DNA from 2 places in the Streptomyces sp. NPDC126510 genome. Region 2 is predicted to be linked to the other one. Evidence: riboswitches for the same ligand, from Rfam matches in the RefSeq annotation. Region 2 holds a riboswitch; the other holds the start of a gene.
What was found. A riboswitch is a leader RNA that binds a small molecule or an ion and turns the genes downstream of it on or off. The one in region 2 is predicted to bind cobalamin.
Positions count from the first base shown of each region.

Region 1 (6,904 bases), on a different contig from region 2:
GCTCCTGGACCTGGGGACGGCAGGCGAAGTGCTCGACGACGCGGGCCAGCTTGGACAGGCCCAGGATGCGGGCGCCGGGCAGATAGCCGACGTGCGCGGTGCCGACCACCGGCAGCAGATGGTGCTCGCAGACGGTGCGGACCGGAATGCGCCGGGCGAGGACGAGTTCGTCGTAACCCTCGTCGTTGGGGAACGTCGTCAGGTCGAAGGGGCGCGGGCTGAAGAGTTCGGCGTAGGCGCGGGCCATCCGGCCGGGCGTGCCGCGCAGGCTCTCCGAAGCCGTGGAGATGCCGAGGGCCTCCAGGAACCGGCCTGCCGCGGCCTCGGCGGCGGCCAGATCGATCCCGTCGGTTTCGTGGACCACCCGCAGGGCGGGCCGCACGGGTGCCGTCATGCCGGCTGCCTCCGATGCCGAGTGCGGTGAGAACGGGACCATGGTGACCTCCAAGAGTTTCACCAACAAGTTTTTCCTTTATTCCACGCCATCGTCAAGGCTTGCAGACCACAGAGCCCGAACTGCCCTCGCTCCCACAGGTGTGGGAGTTACCGTGGTCGTGTGGCTTCCGACCCGCCCGCGCCGGCCGATCCGGCCGACAGCGCCATCGACTCCGTCAGCGTCCTGAGCGAGGACTCGCGCCGGCGCATGTTCGCCTTCATCCGGCGGGCCCGGCACCCCGTCACCCGCGACGAGGCCGCCGCCAGCGTCGGCATCTCCCGCAAACTCGCCGCCTTCCACCTCGACAAGCTGGTCGACGCCGGCCTGCTGCGCGCCCGCTACGGAGCGCCGGGCGGGACCCGCAAGGTCGGCAGGCAGCCGAAGGTGTACGAGCCCACCGGCGCCCAGATCACCGTGAACATCCCCGACCGGCGGCACGAGCTGCTGGCCGACCTGCTCCTGGACGCCGTCCTGACCGAGCAGACCGGCGAGGACGCCGCGCAGGCCGCGATGCGCGTCGCGCGGCAGCGCGGCCGGCAGGTGGGCGAGGCCGCACGGCACGAGACCCGCCCGGGCCGGCTCGGCCCCGAGCGCGGGCTGACCACCTGCGAGGGCCTGCTGGACCAGTACGGCTACGAGCCGGTGCGGGAAACCCCGACACGGATCCGGCTGCGCAACTGCCCCTTCCATCCGCTGGCCGCCAGGGCGCCGGATCTGGTGTGCGGCATGAACCAGGCGTTCCTCAGCGGCTACCTCGAGGGGCTCGAGGTCAACGGGGTCGGCGCGGTGCCGGCGCCGGAACCCGGGGAGTGCTGCGTCCGGCTCGGTTCCGAGGACAGCGAGTCGGCCGAGGAGACACCCCCGGGCCCTTGAGGGTCGTCGGAGTCGCACACCGCTGCTCGTCGCTCGTTCGGCGGGCACGGTGAGCGAGCCGCCAGAGGGTCTCCTGCGGTTGCCGCGGGCCATGCGCCGGGTTACCACGTGATTACCAGGCGTCACACGCGACCGCAGCGAACCCAGGGAGAAATCACATGGCAGTGGAGATCAAGCCTCTGGTGAAACCCTCCAGGCTCAGACGTCGCGCCGGCTTGGCGGGCGAGTGCCTGGCGGAGTTCCTCGGGACGTTCGTCCTCATCTCCTTCGGGTGCGGCGTGGTGGCGATGACGGTGGCGGCCCTGCCCGGCTCGGGCCGTACCGAGGGGCCCACCATCTTCTTCCTCGGCGCCGGGGACTGGCTCCTGATCACCTGGGGCTGGTGCATGGCCGTGATCCTCGGCATCTATGTGGCCGGCGGCGTCAGCGGAGCGCACATCAACCCGGCGGTCACCCTGGCCTTCGCCGTCCGCCGTAAGTTCCCCTGGGTCAAGGTCCTGCCCTACTGGGTGTCCCAGGTGGCCGGCGCCCTGGCGGGGGCGGCCCTGGTCTACGCCGTGTACCACGACGCCATCAACGCGTTCGACGCCGCCTTCAAGGGGCCGAAGACCGACGGAAAGACCCTCGCCTCTTTCTCGATCTTCGCGACGTTCCCGGCGCCGTACTTCAACGGAGGCATCTGGGGTCCGCTGATCGACCAGATCGTCGGCACCGCCTTCCTGGTCATGCTGGTCGTGGCGATCATCGACCTGCGCAACACCGCCGTGAAGGCGAATCTCGGCCCGCTGGTGATCGGCTTCGTCGTGGCGGCCATCGGCATGTCCTTCGGGGCGAACGCCGGATACGCCATCAACCCGGCCCGCGACTTCGGCCCGCGCCTGTTCACCTGGATGGCGGGATGGGACGGATTGGCCTTCCCCGGCAGTCTGGCCGGGGCGTTCAGCGACTACTGGTGGATCCCGATCGTCGGACCGCTCGTCGGCGGTGTGATCGGCGTCCTGGTGTACGACCTCTTCATCGGCGACGTACTGCACGCCCGCGCGCAACAGGGCGAGGCACCGGAGCCCGGTCGGACGCGCCCCACCACCTCCGACGACGAGTGAGCGCGCATCGGCCGCGGCCGGGACCGCGGCCGATGCTAAATTCATCCGGGCGTCCGCCCGTGAGAGGTGCGGATCGCCCGCCGTACAGGTGAATCGGCCCAGGGCAGGCCCGAATCGGATGGTGGCACGATCCATGACTGACCCGGAGGAGCTCTCCGCGGCCGACACCCCTCTTCCGCGGATCCTCGGCAATACCGGGTCGCTCGCCGCGGCCGAACCGGAGGCGACCGGCGCTCTGTGGCGGCTGGCCGAACCCGGCCGGCAGCTGGACGCCAACCTCGTCCGCGTCCCGCCCGAGGGGTCCATCGACGCCCACGCCGAACCCGACCTCGACGTCCTGCTGCTCGTCGTCTCGGGGGACGGCACGCTCGGCTCCGCGGCCGGGCCGCACCCGGTGGAGCCCGGCAGCCTGGTCTGGCTGCCGCACGGCAGCGTGCGCAGCGTGACCGCGGGCGCGGACGGCCTGTCGTACGTGACGGTCCACCGCCGCCGCCCGGGCATGCAGATCCAGGGCCGGCCGCGGACGTGACCTCGGTGCCGGGCAGGGGGGGGCACGGACGGATGACCAGCCGAGTCGTCCTCGTCTCTCCCGCGATGAACCGCTCGCTGCGGCAGGCCCGTTTCGACGACGGGGGCGCGCTCGACGAGGGCGGGCGGGAGCGGGCCTCGGCGGCGGCCGGGTCGCTGCCCCGGGCCGCCCGGGTGGTCGTCTCCCCCAGTGCGCGCTGCCGGCAGACCGCCGGGGCGCTCGGTCTGGACGGGGTCGAGGAGGCCGGGCTCACGGGGCTGAATGTGGGGCGGTGGCGCGGCCGGACCCTCGACGAGGTGGCCGTCGCCGAACCGGAGGCGGTGGGGCGGTGGCTGACCGATCCCTCCAGCGCACCCCACGGCGGGGAATCGGTACGGGACGCATGTGCGCGGGTCGCCCACTGGCTGGACGGCCTCCGCGAGACGGACGGGCGCACGCTCGCCGTGGTCGAGCCGGACGTCGTACGGGCGGCCGTGGTTCACGCCCTGGGCCTGCCGACGGCGGGATTTCGGCGGCTGGACGTGCCGCCGCTGACTGCGACGGAACTCAGCGGGCGGGCCGGGCGCTGGAACCTGCGGCTCGGGCGCCCGCTGGACGTGCCGGAAGCCGGCGCGGAGCACTGAGTCGCGCCGGCTCTCCGGGAACGCTGCTTCAGGCAGGCCGTCGGGGTGCGGCGACCGGCCGGGCCGGGGCTGTGGACGTCGCGGGCCCGGGGGTCGGCAACCGCTCGGCCAACTCGCCGAAGAGCAGCCCGAATCCGGACCAGAGGGTGGTCTGGACGGCCAGCGCGCAGAGGCGGAACCGCCACAGCACGGTGGCTGGGAAGCCGGCGGGAACCTCGTCGACGGCGGGCAGGAACGCGTACGCGAGCCCGATCGCGAGAACGAACGCGGCCACCGCGGCGACCGTCGCCCACCAGGTGCCCAGGCCCCGCGCGAGGCGCTTGCCGAGGAGGGTGGCGGCGATCGCCAGCAGGACGCCGAGCAGCATCATCAGGAAGTACAGGGTGGTCCGACGGCCGATCGTGTCGGGGTCGCCGACGGCCGGCGGGTTGGCCGGATACTTCAGGAACGGTACGACGTAGACGGCGAGCAGAGCGCCACCGGACAGCAGCAGCGCGGTGGCCCGGGGACTGAAGCGGCCCACCCGGCCGAGCGCGAAACAGTAGGCCAGAGCCGCGATACCGCCGAAGGCGACCCCGTAGAGGAGGACGCCGGTGGCCAGGCCGGCGGTGGACTGCAGGCCGCGGGAGACGAGTTCGGCCTCGTGCCCGTGAGCGGGGGCATGGGCCTCTTCGAAGCCGATCGCCCGGTCGACGAGCGGTTCACCGAGGAAGTAGGCGACGGCCAGGGCGAATACGCCGGCGGCGAGACCGGCGAGCATGCCGCGCACGAGCAGGTTTCTCACCAGGGTGGAGTTCATGAGGGATGCGGCTCCGCGGCGTCAGTGGCAGGGGAAGCCGAGCAGGTGGCGTGCGTCGTGCACCCACTCGTGGACGTCCTCGCCGGAGACGACGGAGGTGGCGCCCTGCTCGGCGCCGACGAAGTAGAGCAGGACCAGCATCAGGACGCCGAAGAAGACCGCCCAGGGGACGATCGCGCCGATCGGCAGCTTGGCGGGGAGGGCGGGAGTGGTGTCGGTCGGCTGGGCGACATGCTGCGCCATGGCGGGTCCTCCTCGGGGAGCTCGCGTCCCCTGTCGGTGGTGCACGGGACGACGGCTACGGGTCTGACTCGCCCCGTCCCGTTTCGGGGAGGGAGCACACAGTGGCGCGACCGTGCCGGATTCCCACCGGCTTCCGTCCTGCCGTCGTCGATTCGCACCGACCGTACCGCTCGGCCGGTACATGACCAATGCCCAGGCGTGAAGCCGAGGTCGGCTCTCACCGAACGCTTACCTGCGACCGAACACAAGTATCGACGGTGACATGACGGCGCCCTACGGCCCGGCCGGCAGGACACGAACTTCCGCGTGGGCTGCTGAGCGGACCTTCGACGCCTACGACATGTCCGGGCCGCGCAGGAGGAGTTGGGTCACGGCCAGGCCCGCGACGATGACAGCCGCCCGGAACGGCCACCGGCTGCGGTCGTCGACGGGCAGGGTCGTGCCCGCGACCGACACGACGACGGCCGCCCCCGCCAGAACCCAGCCCGGGCGCCCCACGCCTCCGGGCGGGCCGGTGACGAGCACGCAGACGGCGGCGAGCATCAGGGACGGCGCCAGCCATCGGCAGGCTCCGCGGCCCAGCCTCTGCGGGAGGCCGCGCACCCCGGTCGCGAGATCGTCCCGGATGTCCGGAAGCACGTTGACCAGGTGCGCCCCCACCCCCAGCAGGGCCCCGGCCGCCATCGCCCACCAGGCGGGCCAGGACGGCGAGGGCAGGCCGAGGGTGACGAACGCCGGCAGCAGACCGAAGGCGACGGCGTAGGGCAGCGGGGAGAGCGGCGTGCGTTTGAACAGCAGGTTGTAGCTCCAGGCGGTGGCGACCGCGGCGAAGTGCGCCACTCCTGCGAGAGCGCCGCTCAGCAGGGACAGCGGCACGCACAGGCCCAGGGCCGTCCCGGCTGCGACGGCCGCGGCCCGGAGCGGCAGTTCGCCGGTGGCCACCGGCTTGTCGCTGCGCCCGCAGAACGCGTCGCGCCGGGCGTCGGCCGCGTCGTTGCACCAGCCCACCGAGAGCTGGCCCACCAGCACGGCTGCCGCCACCTCGGCCGCACCCGCCGCGCCCCGGCCGGCCGCGACGGCCAGCACGGTCGCGAACGCTGTCACGGCGAGCGCCGGTTCCAGGTGGCAGGAACGCAACAGCGCCGGAACGCGGCGTGTCGCTCGGGAGAGGACCGGTGACGGGTGTAGAGACACACAGGCAAGATAAATGGGCAAAGAGGGCGAGAGAGGCACTGTCGATATGCGTGTCCCTGTGACGGCCGAAGACCTCCCCGCCTCACCGGGCACGGTGCGCGGGAAGGCCCGGCTCCCTGCGGGGACCACGATCACGGCGGTCCACACGGCGCTGCCCGCGCACCGCTACGCCCAGGACGACCTCACCGAACCGATCGGCGATCTGTGCCTGGCGCCGGGAGCCGACCGCGCCCTGCTGCGCCGCCTGCACGCGTCCGCCGGGGTCCGCGCCCGGCACCTCGCGCTGCCGATCGCCCGGTACGCCGCCCTGCGCGACTTCGGGCAGGCCAACGACGCCTGGATGGCGGCGGGTCTGGAGCTGGGCGAAGAGGCCATCGCCGGCGCGCTGAAGGAAGCGGGACTCGAACCGGCCGATGTCGACCTCCTGGTGTGCACCTCCGTCACCGGCATCGCCGCCCCCTCGCTCGATGCCCGGCTGGCCGGACGTCTGGGCATGCGGCCCGACGTCAAGAGGGTGCCCGTGTTCGGACTGGGGTGTGTGGCGGGCGCGGCCGGTCTGGCCCGGCTGCACGACTATCTGCGTGGGCATCCCGGTGGCACGGCCGTGCTGCTCGCCGTCGAACTGTGCTCACTGACCCTTCAGCGACGGGACGACTCCCAGGCCAACCTCGTGGCCGGCGCCCTGTTCGGGGACGGCGCCGCCGCACTCGTCGCTCGCGCCGGCACACCCGCCGGGCCGCGGGCCTCCGGCCCCACCGTGGTCGCCACGCGCAGCAGGCTGTATCCGGACACCGAGCAACTGCTCGGCTGGAGCATCGGCACGACCGGGTTCCGCGTGGTGATCGGTGCCGGCATCCCGGGCATCGTACGGAGCCACTTCGGTCGGCATCTGCGTGGTTTCCTGGCCGAGTACGGCCTCACCGTCGAGGACATCGGCACCTGGGTGTGCCATCCGGGAGGGCCCAAGGTGCTCTCCGCCGTCGCCGACACCCTTGATCTGCCGGACAACGCCCTGGCACCGGCGTGGAACTCGCTGGCGGCCGTGGGGAACATGTCCTCCGTCTCCGTCCTGCACATCCTGCAGACCGTCCGGGAATCCGCCAG
Region 1 is NZ_JBEORR010000010.1:216,156-223,059, forward strand. It holds gene folE (GTP cyclohydrolase I) at 1-394, opposite strand, end outside; gene ABTX60_RS16705 (helix-turn-helix transcriptional regulator) at 557-1,309, shown strand; gene ABTX60_RS16710 (MIP/aquaporin family protein) at 1,468-2,412, shown strand; gene ABTX60_RS16715 (cupin domain-containing protein) at 2,546-2,941, shown strand; gene ABTX60_RS16720 (histidine phosphatase family protein) at 2,974-3,564, shown strand; gene ABTX60_RS16725 (CbtA family protein) at 3,593-4,363, opposite strand; gene ABTX60_RS16730 (CbtB domain-containing protein) at 4,385-4,606, opposite strand; cobalamin riboswitch at 4,643-4,793, opposite strand; gene ABTX60_RS16735 (UbiA family prenyltransferase) at 4,940-5,710, opposite strand; gene ABTX60_RS16740 (type III polyketide synthase) at 5,847-6,904, shown strand, end outside.
Region 1: it holds a riboswitch for cobalamin, as region 2 does, so the genes downstream of both, ABTX60_RS16730 (CbtB domain-containing protein) here and ABTX60_RS31035 (ABC transporter substrate-binding protein) in region 2, are expected to answer to the same signal.

Region 2 (6,904 bases):
ACTCCTCGTTCACCCGGCGACCCGCCTCAGCCGGGTCGGTCACCCCTTCGTACCGCCGGATCACTGCGTGCATGACTGGTCTCCTCATGGGTCGGCAAGGCGTTCGACTCAGACGCCATACCCGCCGCGGGACGTGTGCGCAGCGCGAGCCCGTCACACATCACCGGAAAGGCCCCATGCCCGTGCGGGGCCCGGGCTAGTGCTTCGCGCCCCGGGGCACGGTCACGGACGTGAGCAGCGCGACGCCGGGGGACAGCGCCTGCCAGGTCGTGCCGTGCCAGGACAGGACGGCGATGGCAGAGGTGGGGAATTTCGTGCGGACCTGCTCCAGGGTGTCGTCGAGGCCGTCGCCGGCGAGGGCCAGGACCAGTTCCTCCAGCCCTGGGTTGTGCCCGATCAGCAGCAGTGTCTCCACCTCGGCGGGCACCTCCTGCACCACGGCCAGCAGGCCGGACGGGCCGGCGGCGTACAGGCGCCGGTCGTGCCGGACCGGCGGGGGTGTGCCCCACTCTGCCGCGGCCAGGTCCCAGGTCCGGCGGGCGCGGACGGCGGTGGAGCACAGTGCGAGGTCCGGCAGGAGGTCGGCCTCGGCCAGGGCCCGTCCCGCCGCGGGGGCGTCCCGGCGGCCGCGCGGGGCGAGGGGGCGTTCGTGGTCGGCGACATCCAGGGGCCAGGCCGACTTGGCGTGCCGCAGCACGATCAGGCGGCGCAGCGGGCCGGCGTTGCTGCGGGCGATCATGACGGCGATCCCAGGTCACGGGTGAGGTCGACGCCGAGGAGCCGGTCGGCGTAGGCGTATGTCTCGAAGCGGGCGCCGTCCGCCAGTTCCGGCTCGGTCTCGACCTGGCGCAGGACCTCCAGCACCCCCGGCACGTCCAGGTCGGCGTCCCAGGCTTCGCGCAGCCGCTCCCGTACGTCGTCGGGGACGGGCCGTGAGGGCTGTCGCGCCCAGCGGGCGACCGCGGCGCGCCAGCGGGCGAGGGTGGCGCCGGCCTCGTCGAGTCCGGCGGGCTCCAGCCGGACCGGGGCGCTGTGGTGCCGGGCGATCAGGGCGAGGCGCAGGGCGGCGGGGTCGCCGTGGTCCGGCGGGCCCGGCTCGACCGGTGCGACTGCGATCCGCACCCCGTCGGGTACCGCCTCGCCCTCGGCGGCGACATGGACGACCTGGGACTCGCCCAGACCGGCTCCGACGTCGGGGCTGTCCTCGAAGGGGCGGATGCCGAGTGTCGTGGCCTCCGCGCGCAGCTCCGCCTGCCGGTCGCCGCCGGTCAGCAGTGCCCAGACCGGGGTGCCGCCGAGCTCCAGGGCCCTCACGAGCAGGTCTCCGACGAGCAGCACCCGCAGGTTCGTCGTGCCGGAGTCCGACGCGTGCACCTGGACGCGGGTCAGGCCCCGGCGGGCCGGGGCGGCGTCGACCGGCTCACGGGTTCGGGCGTCGATGATGCGCAGCACGAGGCGAGCGTAGGCGGGCGGACGGGCCCGCGCAGGAAGGCCGGGCGTTTTCCGGCCATCGTGGCGCGATCGGCTCACCTCTGGCGCGGGCGGCCGCTCCTGTCAGTCCAGTGTCCCGAGGAACCGCACATGAGGCCGCCCTTCGGGTCCTTCCCGGGAGACGGCGGCCCGCACCCCGTACACCTCGGCGATGAGCTCCGCGGTGAGGACGTCTCCCGCGGGGCCCGCCGTCACCACCCTCCCCGCGCACAGCACGACGACCCGATCGCAGTACATCGCCGCGAGGTTGAGGTCGTGCAGGGCGACGACGGTGGTGACGGGCAGGGCGGTGACCAGGGCGAGCAGGTCGAGCTGGTGGTGGATGTCGAGGTGGTTGGTGGGCTCGTCGAGAAGGAGCTCGCGGGGTTCCTGGGCGAGCGCGCGGGCGATCTGCACCCGTTGGCGTTCGCCGCCCGAGAGGGTGTGCCACAGCCGTCCGGCCCGGTCGGCTAGACCCGTGCACTCCAGAGCGGCTCGCACCGCCCGCTCGTCCTCGGCCGAGGAGGGCGTCCAGGCGCGGCGGTGCGGGACGCGGCCGAGCCGCACGACGTCCATGACCGTCAGCTCGACCTGGGTGTCCGACTGTTGCTCGACGACCGCGAGGCGGCGAGCGACCGTGCGGCGGGGCAGGTCGGCCAGGGGCGTGCCGTCGAGGGTGACGACTCCGCAGGACGGCGACAGCAGCCCGGCCAGCAGCCTCAGCAGCGTGGACTTGCCGGAGCCGTTGGGGCCGAGGACACCGACCGTGGAGCCGGTCTCCGGCGCGAGGGCGACGCCGTCCAGGATGAGACGCCCGTCGGCACGGCGGCTGACCCGGTCGGCCCGCAGCCCCGCGCCCGTCGGCGCCCCCGCGCCGCTCACCGCACCCTCCGGGTCCGGTACAGCACCGCCACGAACGCCGGCACCCCGATCAGCGACGTCACGACACCCACCGGAACCTCCTGCGGATCGAGGACGGTACGGGCCAGGGTGTCCACCCACACCAGGAACACCGCTCCCGCGAGGGCGGTGACCGGTAGCAGTCGTGCGTGCCCGGGGCCGGTCAGGGCCCGGGCGGCGTGCGGCAGGACCAGTCCGACGAAGCCGATCGCCCCGGCCGAGCTGACCAGGGCCGCCGTGAGCAGGGCCGTGACGCACAGCAGGACCAGGCGGGTGCGGGCGACGGACACTCCGAGCGCGGCGGCGGCGTCCTGCCCGAAAGCGAAGGCGTCGAGGGTTCGGGCGTACGACAGACACACCACCAGCGCCACCGCCAGCGCGGCCAGACACAGCCACACGTCGGTCCAGCCGGAACCGCCGAGCGAGCCGAGGAGCCAGAACAGCACGCCGCGGGTCGTCTCGGCGTCGGCGGAGGTCATCACGATGAAGGAGGTGAGCGCCGAGAAGAGCTGCATGGCGGCGACGCCCGCGAGGACGACCCGGTCGGTGGTGCCGCCGAGGGTGTGGCTGAGCAGGAGCACCAGCGCGAACGACAGCAGGGCGCCGAGGAACGCGCCCGCCGACACCGGGAGGGCGCCGCCGCCCACGCCCAGCACGACGACGAGGACCGCGCCGGTGGAGGCGCCCGAGGACACCCCGAGCACGAACGGGTCGGCGAGCGGGTTGCGCAGCAGGGACTGCATCACCGCCCCGCACACGGCCAGTCCGGCCCCGCACACGGCGGCGAGCAGGGTGCGCGGCAGTCGCAGCTGCCAGACGATCCCGTCGCGGATCGGCGTCAGCCCGGAGCTGCCGAGCCCGAGATGGGCCGCCACGACGGACCACACGTCGGCGACGCCGAGGTCGGCGGGACCGATGGTGATGGCGACGGCGAGGGAGGTCATGAGCGCGACGGCCCCGGCCAGGCCCAGCGCGAGCCCGGCCCGGCGCCCGGGCCCGGCGGCCACCGGCCCCTGCTCCCGGGCGGTCACTTCGCCAGCCCGAACCGGCGCAGCCCGGCGGCCACCTGTTCCACGCCCTCGACGGTGCGGATCGTCGGGTTCATGGCCTGCCCGCTGAGCAGCACGTACCGCTTGTGCCGAACGGCGTCCATGGTCCTGGTGACCGGGTTGGACTCCAGGAAGGCGATCTTCTTCGCGGCCGACTCGGCGGTCTGGGACTCGCGGGTCAGGTCGCCGATGACGAGGACGTCGGGGTCGCGGTCGGCGACCGTCTCCCAGTTGACCTGGGGCCACTCCTCGTGCGTGTCGTCGAGGACGTTCTTCGCTCCGAGGGCCCGGGTGATGATGCCGGGTGCTCCGCAACAGCCCGCCATGTAGGGCGATTCGGAGTTCGCGAACCAGTACAGGAGAGTGACGTCGGAGGCGTCGATGCCCTTCGTGGCCTTCCTCATGCGCTGCTGAAGGGAGGCCACGAGCGCGTCGCCGCGTTTCTTCACGCCGAACACGGTCGCGAGGTCGTGGACTTCGCCGTAGACGGTGTCGATGTCCAGGGGCTTGTCGCGTGCGCCGTCGCCGCCGCCCGAGTTGTCCTTGCCGGCGCAGTCGGAGGGGGAGACGTAGGTGGGGACGCCGAGCTTCTCGAACTGCTCGCGGGTGGCGACGCCGCCTTTGCCGAGGGTGGAGACGAAGGAGGCGGCGACGAAGTCGGGCTCGGTGTCCAGGACGCGTTCGAAGGACGGGTTGTCGTCGGCGATGCGCGGCACCCTCGCGTTGGCCTTCTCCAGTCCCTTCATCACGGGGTCGGTCCAGGTGGCCGTGCCGGCGAGGCGGTCGGCGAGCCCGAGGGAGAGCAGAATCTCGGTGGTGCCCTGGTTGAGGGACACGGCGTGTCTCGGCGGGGCGGGAATGCGGACCTCGTGTCCGCAGTCGGTGAGCGTGACGGCGGCGTTCGCGTCGGTGGACGCGCTCCCGCCACAGCCGGTCAGCAGCAGGGAGCCGGTGGTGAGCAGGACGGCGGCACGGGAGGGTCGGGCGAGGGGCACGGGAACCAGTCCTCAGTCGTCGAGGGCCCGATCGCGGAGCCCGGTCGTACGGTGCTCCCCCGCCGCGCGCGGCCGCGGGGGCCGCCAGCAGGTCTTCGGACTCGGGTTCACCCGGGTCGGAGCGCCTTCCCGGACGTCCGCGGAGGAGTCCAGTGGCCGAGGCCCCGCCCGTCCCCCTCACCGCTGCGCGTCAGTTCCGGATTCGCACCGGATTCCCTGACCCACGTACATGGGTTCGACTGGCCTCGGCAAGCTATCACGGGGGCCGTCCGGGGAATCACCGCGCACCCGGAGCCGTTGAACGGGTTGAACGGAGAGCAGCTCGTTCACGACTTCGGAGGAGGCCGCCGGTGTACGGCGACGAGGCAACGGTCCGCAGGATCCTCACCGGGCTAGGCGACACCTGGGCCGTGGTCGGCCTGTCGTCGAACCGGCAGCGCGCCGCGTACGGCGTCGCCGCCGTGCTCCAGCGTTTCGGCAAGCGCGTTGTGCCGGTGCACCCCAAAGCGGAGACGGTGCACGGGGAGAAGGGGTACGCGAGCCTGGCGGACATCCCCTTCGACGTGGACGTGGTGGACGTGTTCGTGAACAGCGACCTCGCCGGTGCCGTCGCGGACGAGGCGGTCGCCAAGGGCGCGAAGGGCATCTGGTTCCAGCTCGGCGTGATCGACGAGGCGGCGTACGACCGGACCCGTTCGGCGGGCCTGGAGATGGTGATGGACCGCTGCCCGGCCATCGAGATCCCACGGCTGCCTCATCACCGCGTACAGGAATCCTGAAGCGTTCTCCAGGAAATACCCGCAGTCGGTCAAGGTTTCCCGCGCCCGGTCAAGCGTGCACAACTCCTCTTCTGCCTCCGGGCAGTCCATTCCTAATCTGAGGCCTCTTGCTCACTGAACTCTCCGAGTTCATTTATGAGAGGCCCCTGAATTCATGGAAAGAGACGGCCTGCGCCGGGATGTCGGGCTGATCGGGCTCATGTGGGCCTCGGTCGGCTCCATCATCGGCTCGGGCTGGTTGTACGGCGCCGAGAAGGCCGTCGTGGCGGCCGGCCCCGCGGCGATCCTGTCCTGGCTCATCGGTGCGGTGGCGATCGTGCTGCTGGCACTGGTGCACGCGGAACTCGGCGGCATGTTCCCGGTCGCCGGCGGCACCGCCCGTTATCCGCACTACGCGTTCGGCGGACTGGCCGGCATGTCCTTCGGCTGGTTCTCCTGGCTCCAGGCCGCGACGGTGGCACCGATCGAGGTCGAGGCCATGATCGGCTACGCCGGGCACTGGCACTGGGCGCAGGGCTTCCAGCACCCGAAGGACGGGACCCTGACGACGAGCGGCTTCGTCGTCGCGGTCGTCCTGATGGCCGTGTTCGTCGTCGTCAACTTCCTCGGAGTGCGGATCCTGGCGCACACCAACAGCGCCGCCACCTGGTGGAAGGTGGCCGTGCCGCTGGCCGCGATCTTCATCATCGCGGCGGGCAACTTCCACCCGGGCAACTTCACCGAGCACGGTTTCGCGCCGTTCGGCGCCCACGGTGTGCTGAGCGCCGTCAGTTCCAGCGGCATCATCTTCGCCCTGCTGGGCTTCGAGCAGGCGATCCAGCTGGCGGGCGAGAGCCGGGACCCGCAACGGGACCTGCCGCGCGCGACGATCGGTTCGGTCGCCATCGGGGCGGCCATCTACGTCCTGCTGCAGATCGTCTTCATCGCCGCCCTGCCGCTGGGCTCCTTCGCGCACGGCTGGACCAAGCTCGACTACCCGGGCATCAGCGGCCCGTGGGCGGGGCTCGCGACCCTGCTGGGCCTCGGCTGGCTGAGCGTGGTGCTGTACCTGGACGCGGTGGTCTCCCCGGGCGGCACCGGACTGATCTACACGACGGCCACGTCCCGGGTCTCCTACGGACTGGCCCGCAACGGCTACGCGCCGAAGCTCTTCGTCCGCACCGACGCGCGCGGCGTGCCGTGGTTCGGGCTGATCGTGTCCTTCGTGACGGGCGTGGTCTGCTTCCTGCCGTTCCCGAGCTGGCAGCAGCTGGTCAGCTTCATCACCTCGGCGAGCGTGCTGATGTACGCGGGCGCCCCGCTGGCCTACGGCGTGTTCGCGGACCGGCTGCCGCACCGGGAACGCCCCTACCGCCTGCCCGGCGGGAAGGTCCTCTCACCGCTGTCGTTCGTGGTGGCCAACCTCATCATCTACTGGTCCACCTGGGACACCCTGTGGCGGCTCGGCGTGGCCATCGTCCTCGGCTACGTCCTGCTCGGCGGCTACGCCTGGTACGCCACCAGCAAGGGCCTGCCCGACGCTCCCCGGCTCGACTGGAAGGCCGCCCAGTGGCTGCCCGTCTACCTGCTGGGCATGGGCGTCATCTCCTGGCAGGGCGGATTCGGCGGCCAGGGGCACCTCGGACTGTGGTGGGACATCCTGGTCGTCGCGGTGTTCTCGCTGGCGATCTACTACTGGGCCCGGGCCTCGGCCTCCCTGTCCGGAGAGATC
Region 2 is NZ_JBEORR010000026.1:43,802-50,705, forward strand. It holds gene ABTX60_RS31010 (hypothetical protein) at 1-73, opposite strand, end outside; gene ABTX60_RS31015 (SixA phosphatase family protein) at 197-739, opposite strand; gene ABTX60_RS31020 (hypothetical protein) at 736-1,452, opposite strand; gene ABTX60_RS31025 (ABC transporter ATP-binding protein) at 1,555-2,352, opposite strand; gene ABTX60_RS31030 (FecCD family ABC transporter permease) at 2,349-3,314, opposite strand; gene ABTX60_RS31035 (ABC transporter substrate-binding protein) at 3,398-4,414, opposite strand; cobalamin riboswitch at 4,498-4,658, opposite strand; gene ABTX60_RS31040 (CoA-binding protein) at 4,765-5,193, shown strand; gene ABTX60_RS31045 (APC family permease) at 5,348-6,904, shown strand, end outside.